Regions from separate parts of the Pseudoalteromonas sp. N1230-9 genome, predicted to be linked through region 2. Evidence: predicted binding sites of a transcription regulator. Region 2 holds the regulator's gene; each other region holds the start of a gene.

Region 1 (3,145 bases), 1.6 Mb from region 2:
AACGACGCTACGCTGAACTATCACTCAAGGATCCTCTAACCAATTTATACAATCGTCGAGGTCTTCAGTATATTTTGGAAAAACGGCAGTTATTGACTAATCAGCATGCGGCTTTTCTTTATGCAAGCGCTTTAGACATCGACTTTTTTAAAAGTATAAATGATAATTACGGGCATGAAGCAGGAGACTTAGTACTAGAAGTATTTGCCGAACTTTTGCAACATCATCTACACCAAGAAGATCTTTGCTGCCGCTTAGGGGGCGAGGAATTTCTCATTCTCAGTATTGAAAAATCCCCAGATCAAGCCTACCAAAAGCTTGAAGAGCTTCGCCAAACTATCGAATCAAGTCAAATTGAATATAAGGGACAAATCATTTCACTCACAGCCAGTTTTGGCCTAACTCATTGGCAACAAGCTGATACATTTGACGACTTAATTAACCGAGCAGATAAAGCCCTCTATTCGGCTAAAAACAATGGCCGTAACCGAATTGAAACCATACTTTAATCATTTGCACAGTTTAACTTTAATTCCTTATCATTAAAAAATTTAAGTAATTAATCATAAACTTTGATCTAGGTGAAGTGCACCCAATCATATTCAGACTACACTGATACCAACGTGATTAAATTACTAGGACTTTACCATGACACACCTTGTTTCAGACCTGATGACGCCCGATCCGCTGGCGATCACCGCAGAAAACTCATTGCATGATGCTCATAACTTAATGAAAGAAAAAAACATTCGACACATTCCTGTCATTAATGAGCATGGTGGTTTAGTTGGCATGCTGACACAAAAGATCATGATCGCTCAAGTTATGAGTATTATGGCTAACTTCAGTGCCAGTGCACTTGAACGCAAAGAAAAGCAAACTAAAGTGCAAGATATTATGGCCACTGATTTCACAAGTATTTCACCTAATCAACCACTACACGAAGTAGCTAAGTTTTTTGTTGAAAATCGTCACGGCTGTATGCCCGTTGTCGATGATGATAATAACTTAGTTGGCATTTTAACCTCTTCTGACTTTGTTCGTTTAGCAGCGGCCCTGCTTTCTTAGCGATTTCTGTTCCTCGCTTCTGCACACTGAATTTTTTACATAGAGTGTGCAGACTTTTCATATTCATTCAGTATCATGTTGGGCGCCATCAAAGCAAAAATAAAAGCAAACCATTTAAAAACAAAAACTTAAAATCATTTAAGATATCGGCATAACGATTGCTTCTACTCTAATAACTTCGCTTTTTAAGTAACGACTAAGTAACTTAAAAGCTTTATGGAAATACAATTTTAGAGAATCTCGGAGGAGTAATGAGTAATACATCATCAAAAGTCGCTGAATTCACGGCCCCAGGCGTTAATAACGAATCAGCAGCCGATACAATTGCTATTTTAGACAAGCGCATGGTCGCTTTAATCGATTTACATCTTACTCTTAAGCATATCCACTGGAATGTTGTAGGTCCAAATTTTATCGGCGTGCATGAAATGCTTGATCCACAAGTGAGTGCCGTTCAAGAAATGACCGACACTATTGCCGAGCGCATTGCAACTATGGGCGGTGTTCCGGTTGGCACACCACAGTCAATTGTTGATCGCCGCGAGTGGAAAGATTATTCGCTAGGCAAAGGGCTGGTGTCTGATCACTTAACTGCTCTTGATAAAGTTTATAACGGCGTTAATAAAGATCACCGCAAGGCGCTTGAGCAACTTGCTGAATTAGACCCTGTTTCTGAAGATATGATCACAGGTCAACTTGCAGAGCTTGAACAGTTCCAATGGTTTGTTCGTGCACATATCGAATCATCTACAGGCGAATTAAAAGGTTAACACTTCTTTCCGAAGACCCCTTGCCCAGCTAGCGCTGGGCTTTTTTATGCCCTTACAGCCAACCTTTATGTTTAAAAAATAAATAAGGCGCGAAGCCGGACAGTAGCATAATGGCAATAGCAAACGGGTAGCCCCAAGCCCACTCAAGCTCTGGCATGCTATTAAAATTCATACCATAAATACTCGCAACAACTGTGGGAGGTAAAAAAACCACCGACGCAATCGAGAAAGTTTTAATGATTTGGTTTTGCTCAATATTAATAAAACCCTGGGTTGAATCCATCAAGAAATTAACTTTATCAAACAAAAAAGTACAGTGAGACATCAGGGTATCGATATCAAGTACAATCTCGCGAAGTGACTCACGATCTTCTGTGGGTGCGCCAAGGTAACGTAGTAAAAACGAAATATTGCGACGGGTATCCATTAAACATAAACGTACTTTACCGTTGTTGTCCTCAAGCCGTGCAATTCGACTTACTGCTTGTTCTAAGTCTGAATCATCTTCTTCAAGTACATAGGCACTGAGGTTTTCTAATTGATGATGCATGTCTTCAAGCATATCCGCATGATTTTCGACCTTTTGATCGAATAAAGTCACCAGTAATTGTTTAGGGTTATCACATGCCACTTGCCCTTTACGAGCACGAAGTCTTAATAAACGAAAATCAGCTAATTCATCATCACGAATCGTCAATAAACAATTATCTTGTAATAAACACGCAACTGTCACCGTATTAAAACGTCCTTCATTTGGCGACATAAACAGAGCATGTACATGAAGCCCTTCATGATCAATAAAGCAACGCGACGATGCTTCGATTTCTTCAACATCATCAGCCGCAGGCAAAGTAATGTTTAAGGTACTAGCAAGGGCGCGACGCTCTTCGTCTGTTGGGTCAATCGTATCAATCCAATGGGCATTTTTAATGGATGTGGCCAATGGCGTGTCGGGGGCAGGTTCTATTTGTGTTATTACGCCTTGGTTGATTGAAAAAAATCTTAACATATGCCCCACTCTTTTTTACCCACGTGACAAAATAGTACCAGTAACTATCACGCTAAATACACTGGTTTTTCAAATAAATTTCTGGGCGCAACACAATAAATTAGCCATAAGAGCAAAGCGTAATCTTGCTAATCATTTTTAAAAGTAAAAACACAAAATCCAATTAGTTATGATAATTATTTTCATTTGCGAATGAATGTATATAATGAAACAAACAAAATTGGAGTTCGCGTATGAAATACCTAAGTGTCGTGTTATTACTACTTTCTCAAACTGTGTTTGCCGAGCAACGTATTGT
Region 2 (3,145 bases):
CGCTGCGTAACTGTTTACAAAATTCTTTATCTTTTAGTCTATCAGCAATTGTTGATAAGGTCTTTAAATGAAGTTGGCAGTCTCCATCAGGTACGATGAGTGCAACAAAAATATCAACAGGGCGGTTGTCAATTGCATCAAAGTTAATTGGCGATTCGCTCACTATAATAAACGCATGTGGTTTATCAGCACCCGACATACGACCATGCGGAATAGCAATGCCTCTACCAATTCCTGTACTCCCCAACTTTTCTCGATTGAGTAAAGCATTAAGAATATCTTGCTGCGATAGATGAGGAAGCTGCTTATGAGCGAGTTCGCTGATAAATTCGAGAATTCTTTTTTTGCTATTAAAAAGGACCGCAGCTTTGCTGCAGTCCTGGCTAGTAAGTGAACTAAGTTTCATAATTTAGTGTCGAGCTAATTTCTCTTTGTGTTTAATAACTTGGCGATCAAGCTTATCAATTAGCGAGTCGATGGCCGCGTACATATCTTGATGCTCTGTAGAGGCAAACAGTTCGCCTCCGTTTACATGTAAAGTTGCTTCTGCTTTTTGACTTAATTTTTCTACATCTAGAATGACATGAACATTATTAATATGATCAAAATGCCTTTCTAGTTTCGCAAACTTGGTGTTTACATAGTCTTTTAATGAATCTGTGATTTCTACATGACGACCAGTTAGGTTTAGTTGCATAAGCATTTTCCTTCTATGTAAAACGTCTAAATCAAGCTTTTACGCTGATTAGACGGCGGTATTGCTAGAGACTCTCGGTATTTTGCAATTGTACGTCTAGCTACTTTAATTCCTTGCTCAGCCAATATATCTGCAATCTTACTGTCACTCAATGGCTTCGCTGAGTTTTCTGCGGCAATAAGCTTTTTGATTAAAGCGCGTATTGCCGTTGATGAACACTCGCCACCATTTTCTGTGCTGACGTGGCTTGAGAAGAAATATTTCAACTCAAAAATACCCCTTGGGGTATGCATATATTTTTGCGTTGTTACCCGTGAAATCGTCGATTCATGCATTTCGACCATTTCAGCGACATCATTTAGCACCATCGGCTTCATCGCCTCTGGGCCGTGTTCAAAGAAAGCCTGTTGTTGTTGAACAATACAGTTCGTTACTTTTAATAAAGTATCATTCCGACTCTCTAAGCTTTTAATAAACCACTTAGCTTCTTGCAGATGAGAGCGAATAAACTGGCTGTCACTGCTTGATTTTACAGAGCGTGACATAGCCGCATACTGGCTGTTCACTCTGATCTTTGGCATACAGTCAGGGTTTAGCTCAACCACCCAACGACCTTTTACTTTTTTTACCGATACATCAGGTATGACGTATTCAGACTCTTCACGTACGATGCTATCCGCGGGCTTAGGGTTTAAGCTATGGATAAGTGTCATCACTTCTTTAAGCTCGTTTTCTTTAAGCTTAGTCTTTTTCATCAAAGTACGATAGTCGCGACTTGCTAATAATTCGATGTGCTCAGATAAAACCATTTTAGTTTCAGCCAAATAAGGTGTATCTGCATCGAATTGACGAAGTTGTATACATAGGCACTCTTGTAAGCTGCGAGCACCAATGCCGACAGGATCAAATAGCTGTATTCTTTTTAAGACCGCTTCGACTTCATCAAGTTCTATTTCTTCTTCATCATCATTTTGATTAAAGCTTTCAACAATATCCTCACAACTCACAGTTAAAATACCTGAGTCATCGATAGCTTCGACTATAGCAACAGCAATCGCTTCGTCAGTCGGACTAAATGGGGTCAACTGTAGTTGCCACATCAGATATTCATGGAGAGTTTCGGTTGACGCACCTTGGTAAATAGACTCATCTTCTGGCATTGGCCCTGACGAGGTTGAAGGGGCTGCACTCATGTACTCATCCCACGTGACATCCATTGCTAGGTCGTCACTGACGGTATCTTTATTGAGTGCATCACTGCTCTCTTGCTCGTATTCACTGGGTGCTTCTTCTGCCGTAGCTGTGACTTGTGAATCATCAGAGTCAGATTTTTGTTCGTTTTTACCGATCGCTTCTTCATTATAATCCGCTTCTTCCACTTCAAGCAGAGGATTACTATCAAGCGCTTCTTGTATTTCTTGCTGGAGATCCAATGTACTAAGCTGCAATAAGCGAATGGCTTGTTGCAGTTGTGGAGTCATTGTAAGTTGCTGGCCCATGCGCAGCTGTAATGATTGCCTCATGTATCCCTAACAATCCTTTTAAATCATTGATTGATACTACTTTGAGTCAATATCAATATGTTGTCATTATTGTAAGTCTAGCAGATGCTCTAGTCGATGGTGTATTGGTTACAACCTGAATTGCTCGCCTAGATAGACATCGCGTACCGTTTGGTCTGCTAATACGTGCTCAGGCGTGCCTGATGCAATTAGCTCCCCATGAGAAACAATGTAGGCTTTTTCACAAACATCAAGGGTTTCTCGAACATTATGGTCAGTTATTAGTACACCGATACCACGGTTTTTCAAATGCTCTATAATTTTCTTTATATCTAACACTGAAATTGGATCAACACCAGCAAAAGGCTCATCTAGCAGAATAAATTTTGGATCTGCGGCTAATGCTCGCGCGATTTCAACACGGCGACGCTCGCCTCCTGATAGCGCCATACCTTGGCTATCTCGGATGTGCTGAATACTAAATTCATCAAGCAGGTTATTGAGTGTTTCTTCTCGTTGCTGTTTTTTAAGATCTTTGCGTGTTTCAAGAATCGCCATCAGGTTTTGGTAGACTGTCAACTTTCTAAAAATGGATGATTCTTGAGGTAAATAGCCAATACCTAATCGAGCACGATTATGCATGGGTAATAAAGTGATGTCGTTGTCATCAATACTAATTTTACCTTTGTCGCTTGGCACTAGCCCAACAATCATATAAAAGGTGGTGGTTTTACCTGCACCATTAGGACCTAGTAAGCCGACAATACTGCCTGCTTCGACTTCTAGTCCCACATTTTTGACAACTTGGCGGCCTTTATAGCTCTTTGCTAGCAGCTCTGCTTTTAATGTACTCATGGCTGGCCTTTATCATCTTTTTTATTATCAACAGGCACTAAGATTGTATGCACACGATCCGTTGAGTTTTCGTCTTTTTCAGCACTAATTA
Region 3 (3,145 bases), 940 kb from region 2:
GTGACATTGAGCGTCGTGGCGGTATTCAAACAGGCTCTGTATTAATTGAACAAATGCAGGTTGCGGGTAGTTAATTCATCAATAACTAATCATTTTTTAAGAGCCTCACTTTAGTGGGGCTTTTTTATTTGAAAAAACGCTTTACCTAAACCTAACTTGAGGTTTTATCTTGATGGCAGTTTAAAAATAAAAAGGAAAACTACCATGTATTTAGAACACGTAAACCTTGTTGTTAGTAATGTTGATGCCATGCTGCACTTTTATAAAGTCGCATTCCCGCACTGGCGTGTGCGTAGTCAAGGTGACAGCACATGGTCTGGAAAACCACGCAAATGGCTGCACTTTGGTGATGATTACCAATACCTTGCATTAAGTGATAACGGTGAAGATGAAAATCGTGATTTAGCGGGTCATCAAGTTGGCCTTGCCCATTTTGCTTATGTAACAAACGACATTAATGCCGTCATTGAACGTCTTGTTTCAGCCGGTTATGAAATTGATAAACACGGCCCAGAAAATCCATACCGTAAAAATGTTTATTTTATCGACCCCGCAGGTTTTGAAGTGGAGTTTGTAGAATATTTCAGTGATATTCCAAGTGAAAGGAATAATGATCTTTGATCTCGCCGTGAAATTCATTTCGCGCGGTAGTTGTAGCAGCAGGTTTACCACGCGTCATTTGTTACCTATTGCGCGATGTAAAATCGCGCCTACAATATCTCGCAACTTTTACTGCACCTTGTTCATTTCTTTCCAACTGGCTTTTAGGCTATTGGCAAAGCTGATGAACTTTTCTTTCATGGTACGCTTTACTTTGATCTCTACTGAGCCTAGCCATACGTTACCTTCAATGGTAATGGTTGGGCCCTGACCTTTATTTAGAGCGACTGACTTGTTTTCTACGCTGCCAATAACGCTAAACAGTTTAGATAGCACATTGACATGTTCAGGCACGTAGATTTCGTCGTTACCTAAAATACAGTTTACGTAAATAGTGACATGCTGATGCTGGAAAATCGCTTCGCTAAAGTCGAGTTCGATTGAGCCTAAGCAGTTTGTTAGGTGAATTTCTTTTGGCACAAGCCACTGGCCGCTACGCTCATTTGAACCAAGAATACTGCGTAGTTGTAAGTTTTCGTTGTCACTGCTATGGCTGTAGTGAGGTTTAAATTGCGCATGTTTATGCGATTTGTAATCTGTATCAGCTTTTAGCGCTAAGTCAGCAACAAGCTCAACAAGTACTTCGTTGCTGGTGGCTGCCATTGCTTGATCTAGTCGGCGTTCAAATGCTTCAGCTGAAATAACTGCATGACTGTAGTTATAAATGAGTTGGTCAATGACTTCTTCTCTTACTTGATCGATTGGGCGATCTTCAAGTTTAACGGCCATGGTAGTTCCCTGTTGTGATTATAAAGTGATTCTTCTGTTATTCGATATAAAGCAAAGCTTAGGCCAAATTTTATTTATATAAAAATCAAGTTGTTGTGTTTTTTGGTTTATTAGCACTTCGTTAAATTAACCATAGATTAATATTATCTGCAATTAATTGGTTATTTTTGCAACATTGTGAACTTATTACCGAGCAGCCTGTAAATTGTTACCGAGGAGAATATGTGTCTTGAATAGATTAAAGTGTAACCTATTGATATTAAAGTGATAAATAGTTGGCATCAAAGTCGCATTAAGTAATGTGTCTTTAATCAAAAGGAGAAAGATTATGAATACATTCAACAAGTCTATGATTGCCGCGTTAGTTATTGGTGCTACTAGCATGTCAGCTCAGGCAAGCAGCTGGGAAAATGAAAGTAAAGACGCTTGGATTGATGGTAAGGCAGAAACTGTTCTTTTAATGAACACAAATCTAAACAACTTTGACATCAACACAGATGTAAAAAATGGCAAGGTTGTACTAACTGGTAAAGTGAATAGTGAGCTTGATAAAGAGTTAGCAGAAGAGCTGGTATTAAGCTTAGATGGCGTAACTGATGTTGAAAACAAGCTTACAGTCGTAAAAGACATGAAAGCTAAGCATGCCAAAAAAGAGAAAGGTGATTCAGCTGAAAGTGATTTAACAGATGCAAAAATAAGCACTGTGATTACAACTCGCTTCCTATTTAATTCTGAAGTAGGTGGTACTGATATCGATGTAGATACTGACAAAGGTGTTGTAACCCTTAAAGGTACCGTTGAATCAGAAGCTGAAAAACAGCTTGCAGTAAGCATTGCAGAAAATGCTGAAGATGTTCGCAAAGTAATCGATGAGTTAACGATTGTTGCTGAATAATAAGTAATTAATGAAAGCCCAGCTTTGGCTGGGTTTTTATTTTGTTTTCAAGGAGTGAATCATGGACTTAATTCGCATTATATTGTCAGTTTTAATTCCCCCTTTAGGTGTATTTTTACAGGTAGGTTTAGGTGCACAATTCTGGATTAATATTCTTTTAACCTTATTAGGGTACATTCCAGGCTTGATTCATGCTGTGTATATCATTGCTAAACGATAATTGCACACAAGGATGACTTAGGAGCACAGCATGGAAAAGCTGTAGGAATAACGGATTATAAACCGCAAGGAGTTACATAATGGAAAACGTAGCAAAGCATAATGGAAAGCAAGGAAGTAACAAGGCGTTATGGACAAGCGCACAATGGCAACGCTTTATGGAAAAAGTGAACGGATAATTGCTAAGGAACGGCAAGTGGTAAGGAACCTAAAATGGATGAAGCTAGCGTAAGGAGGTGACTATATGGAACAAGTACAAACGCAATCAAAACAAGGAATGGACAAACAAGGAGCTGCTTTATGGAATAAGCAGCAGTGGCAAGACTTTATGGATCATGCGAAAGCAGTTGCGCCGCAGGTAACAGGGAAGGCTGACGATAAAAACCCGATATTATCTTCAGGTGATATCGGGTTTTTAATCACATCAGCAATTTATCTTTATAACTTAAACTGATTAACCGTTTTATTTAACGAGACTGCTAACTCATTCAAATCACGGGCTTCATCAGCCAATTCATGAGCATGATCTGCCGTGCTATTCACTAAATGATTAATAGCCGCAAGGCTGTTATTAATATCTTCTGCGACTACCGTTTGTTGCTCCGTTGAAGTCGCAATTTGATGACTTTGATCTTGCACATT
Region 4 (3,145 bases), 1.2 Mb from region 2:
AAGTAAACATTTAATAGCCCTGCTATTAATAACCCCAACATCAACCAAGGGGCAGACAGTAAAAATAACTGCCAAAAATTAGTGAGTAAGTCCATCTATATCCTCCAATGTCGTTAATATAGAACAATTTTCAGCTGGCTCTTCACCGCCGCAACATTTTTGAGCTAATAGCGATAATGAATCATAAAACCGTGTTAACTCTTCAATACGCTGAGCGACTAAATCACGTTTTTGTAGCGTCATTTCTTTAACTTCATGGCACGAATGCTGATCTTTATGAATTTTTATTTGCAACAACTCATTTATTTCAGACAAGCTAAATCCCACGTTTTTAGCGCGTAAGATAAACGACATCTGTTTAATGTCTGTATCTGTATAAACACGGTACCCTGACTCCGATCGCGAACTAGGCGTTAACAAACCATGTTTTTCGTAGTACCTTAATGTATCTGTTGAAACACCCAACTTGCGGGCAAATTCACCTATTTTCATCACCGTCTCCATTTAAAAGCTTATACGTACTATAAACCTTGGAGTACACCCTAAGGTCAAGCATTAAATTAAAAAAGGAAAGCACATGAATATTACCATCCTTGATACCGCCACATTAGCAGATACCTCATTAGATTCGTTGGCAAACTTAGGAACGCTATCTTGCTATGATTTAACAGACCCACAAGATGTTGTTTCTCGTTGTCAGGATGCCGATATTATCATTACTAATAAGGTTGTTATTGATCAAAAAGCGATGTCCCAGCTTAGCAACCTAAAACTAATTTGTGTTGCAGCAACCGGCACCAATAACATTGATTTAGATGCAGCCAAAACACACAACATTGCTGTCACCAATGTGGCAGACTACTCCACTCCTTCTGTGGTACAGCATACATTTGCACTTATCACTAACTTATTAGGTAATACGCACCGTTATATTCAAGATTGCCAATCTGGAAAATGGCAGCAAAGTCCTATGTTCTGTCGTTTAGATTACAGTTTTAATGACATGTCAGGCAAAACACTTGCGATTATTGGTTATGGTTCACTTGGTAAAGCGGTTGCTGATGTAGGCCGTGCTTTTGGTGTTAATGTAATAATAAGTGAGCGCAAAGGGCATGCTCCTCGCGAAGGACGTGTTAGCTTTGAAGAGGCCATCAAAACAGCAGATATAATCAGTGTTCATTGCCCGCTGACCGATGAAACTCGCGACCAAATCGCAGCTAAAGAACTCAATATGATGAAATCAACAGCTATCCTAATAAATACAGCACGAGGGGGAATTATCAACGAAGCTGATTTAGCCAACGCCCTTGCTAATAATGTGATTGCGGGTGCCGGTGTGGATGTGTTGAGTAAAGAGCCAGCAGAAGAAAATAACCCACTTGCTATTTATCAAGGTGACAACTTACTCCTAACACCTCATATTGCTTGGGCTAGTCAAGAATCAATTGCTCGACTTGTGGCTGAAATAGCACTTAACATCAACGCCTTCAGTCAAGGTGAGGCACGTAATAGACTGGTCTAAAAAGCAATTTTTTAGTCAAATAAGCTAAGTAATGAGTTCCACATTACTTAGCTAGCTCGCAAATACAACTTAAACCCTTGATTATAAAGAAAATAAAATATTGGCAAATGGATTGCTATATATGAAAAAACGAAACGATAAAACAAGGGATATAACAATGAAAAAAGCACTTCTTATTGCCGCACTAACAGCACCTTTTTTAACTGGTTGTGTCATTGCCGTGTCAGATGGTGAAGCCGAAACTCACTGGGCAGGCGACTCGTCAACAAGCTGGCAAAAACACCACAAAAATAATCGTGAAGTCATTGCAAACTTAGCACTTGATACGCCTTACCAAACGGTACTCAACAAACTAAGCACACCTAACTTTACAGAGTTACTTAAACAGGACGACGGTGTATACCAAGTACTTTTTTATGCCACTCATAGCATCCACTCAGACAGCAAAACGACCAAAGATGAGTGCACTCCTTTGGTCTTTAAAAACGATAAATTAATTGGTGTGGGCGACACTATTTATAAATCACTCAGCAATAGCTAATTACTTTATGCAGGGGTAGACAAATAACCTACTCCTGCACTGTCGCCGATACTAATCGCGATACCACTTGATCGCGCCCAGCCCCTTTGGCTTGATATAAACCTAAATCAGCTTCTTCAAGTAGTGTTTGCTCAGCATAAACTTGTCCTGATTCAGTGGTAGCAATACCAATACTTATTGTTACATACTCTGAATTTAAAGAGGCCTTGTGCGGAATATTCAATTTATTAACTGCGTTACGTAATTTATTAGCAAATGCAACCGCCTCTTTTGCGGATGTATTCGGTAACACAGCTGCAAATTCTTCGCCACCGTAACGGGCAACAAAATCACTCCCTCGCTCACATGAGCCAACAAGTGCATGCGCTATTTTTTTAAGGCAATCATCACCGGCACGGTGACCATAACAGTCGTTGTAACGCTTGAAGTGATCAACATCCATCAATAAAACCGATAAAGGGGTATGATCTCGTCTTGAACGTCGCCACTCCCTTGATAAGTTTTCATCAAGGTAACGTCGATTAGGAATTTCAGTTAAACCATCAATCGATGCCAACATTTCGAGTAGATCATTCTTTTGTTTGATCATTAACTGATTGCGAACACGGGCACGAACAATCGCAGCGCTAAAAGGCTTAGTTATGTAATCCATCGCCCCTAACTCAAGGCCCTTGGCCTCATCATCATGGCTGGTATTTGCAGATATAAAAATAACAGGCAACATGTTTGTTGTGGTATTTTCTTTTATTTTCGCTAGCACTTCATAGCCATCGATACCCGGCATAACAATGTCTAATATTAATAAATCAACGGGTTGTGTTTTTAAAAATGTAAGTGCTTTTTCGCCACTTTCAACACAAAAAACATCGTAATCTTGTCGCAATGTTTTTTCTAAGACCAAGCGATTTAACGGATCGTCATCAACAATCAGTACCTTGGCTTTTTTCAACATTTGTAGATCCTTGTTCGATGATAAATGCAATAACTTGTTTTATTTGTCGTTGCAGCTCATCGTTTAATAACTCAGGAAGCTTGCCTTGCGTTTTAAGTTTAGCCTCACACTGTTTAGCACATGCTGACAA

The links. Region 2 encodes sigma-54, which starts transcription at its own class of promoters, with help from an activator protein. Its sites were predicted from a motif close to GTTGGCACGNNNNTNGNNT; they were not measured.
Region 1: the regulator sigma-54 is predicted to act here: its motif matches at 1,214-1,232, upstream of dps (DNA starvation/stationary phase protection protein Dps).
Region 3: the regulator sigma-54 is predicted to act here: its motif matches at 1,439-1,457, upstream of LY624_RS01915 (LiaF domain-containing protein).
Region 4: the regulator sigma-54 is predicted to act here: its motif matches at 1,622-1,640, upstream of LY624_RS03370 (DUF3192 domain-containing protein).

The regions. Positions count from the first base shown of each region.
Region 1 is NZ_CP090419.1:1,069,283-1,072,427, reverse strand. It holds gene LY624_RS05055 (GGDEF domain-containing protein) at 1-509, shown strand, start outside; gene LY624_RS05050 (CBS domain-containing protein) at 649-1,068, shown strand; gene dps (DNA starvation/stationary phase protection protein Dps) at 1,320-1,838, shown strand; gene corA (magnesium/cobalt transporter CorA) at 1,891-2,847, opposite strand; gene LY624_RS05035 (heme/hemin ABC transporter substrate-binding protein) at 3,081-3,145, shown strand, end outside.
Region 2 is NZ_CP090419.1:3,184,354-3,187,498, reverse strand. It holds gene ptsN (PTS IIA-like nitrogen regulatory protein PtsN) at 1-406, opposite strand, end outside; gene hpf (ribosome hibernation promoting factor) at 410-697, opposite strand; gene LY624_RS14795 (RNA polymerase factor sigma-54) at 724-2,220, opposite strand; gene lptB (LPS export ABC transporter ATP-binding protein) at 2,329-3,054, opposite strand; gene lptA (lipopolysaccharide transport periplasmic protein LptA) at 3,051-3,145, opposite strand, start outside.
Region 3 is NZ_CP090419.1:397,558-400,702, forward strand. It holds gene pmbA (metalloprotease PmbA) at 1-74, shown strand, start outside; gene LY624_RS01910 (VOC family protein) at 205-621, shown strand; gene LY624_RS01915 (LiaF domain-containing protein) at 730-1,389, opposite strand; gene LY624_RS01920 (BON domain-containing protein) at 1,718-2,284, shown strand; gene LY624_RS01925 (YqaE/Pmp3 family membrane protein) at 2,346-2,504, shown strand; gene LY624_RS01930 (hypothetical protein) at 2,748-2,957, shown strand; gene LY624_RS01935 (methyl-accepting chemotaxis protein) at 2,942-3,145, opposite strand, start outside.
Region 4 is NZ_CP090419.1:704,197-707,341, reverse strand. It holds gene LY624_RS03385 (SO_0444 family Cu/Zn efflux transporter) at 1-95, opposite strand, end outside; gene zntR (Zn(2+)-responsive transcriptional regulator) at 79-492, opposite strand; gene LY624_RS03375 (D-2-hydroxyacid dehydrogenase) at 578-1,522, shown strand; gene LY624_RS03370 (DUF3192 domain-containing protein) at 1,680-2,063, shown strand; gene LY624_RS03365 (GGDEF domain-containing response regulator) at 2,092-3,015, opposite strand; gene LY624_RS03360 (response regulator) at 2,984-3,145, opposite strand, start outside.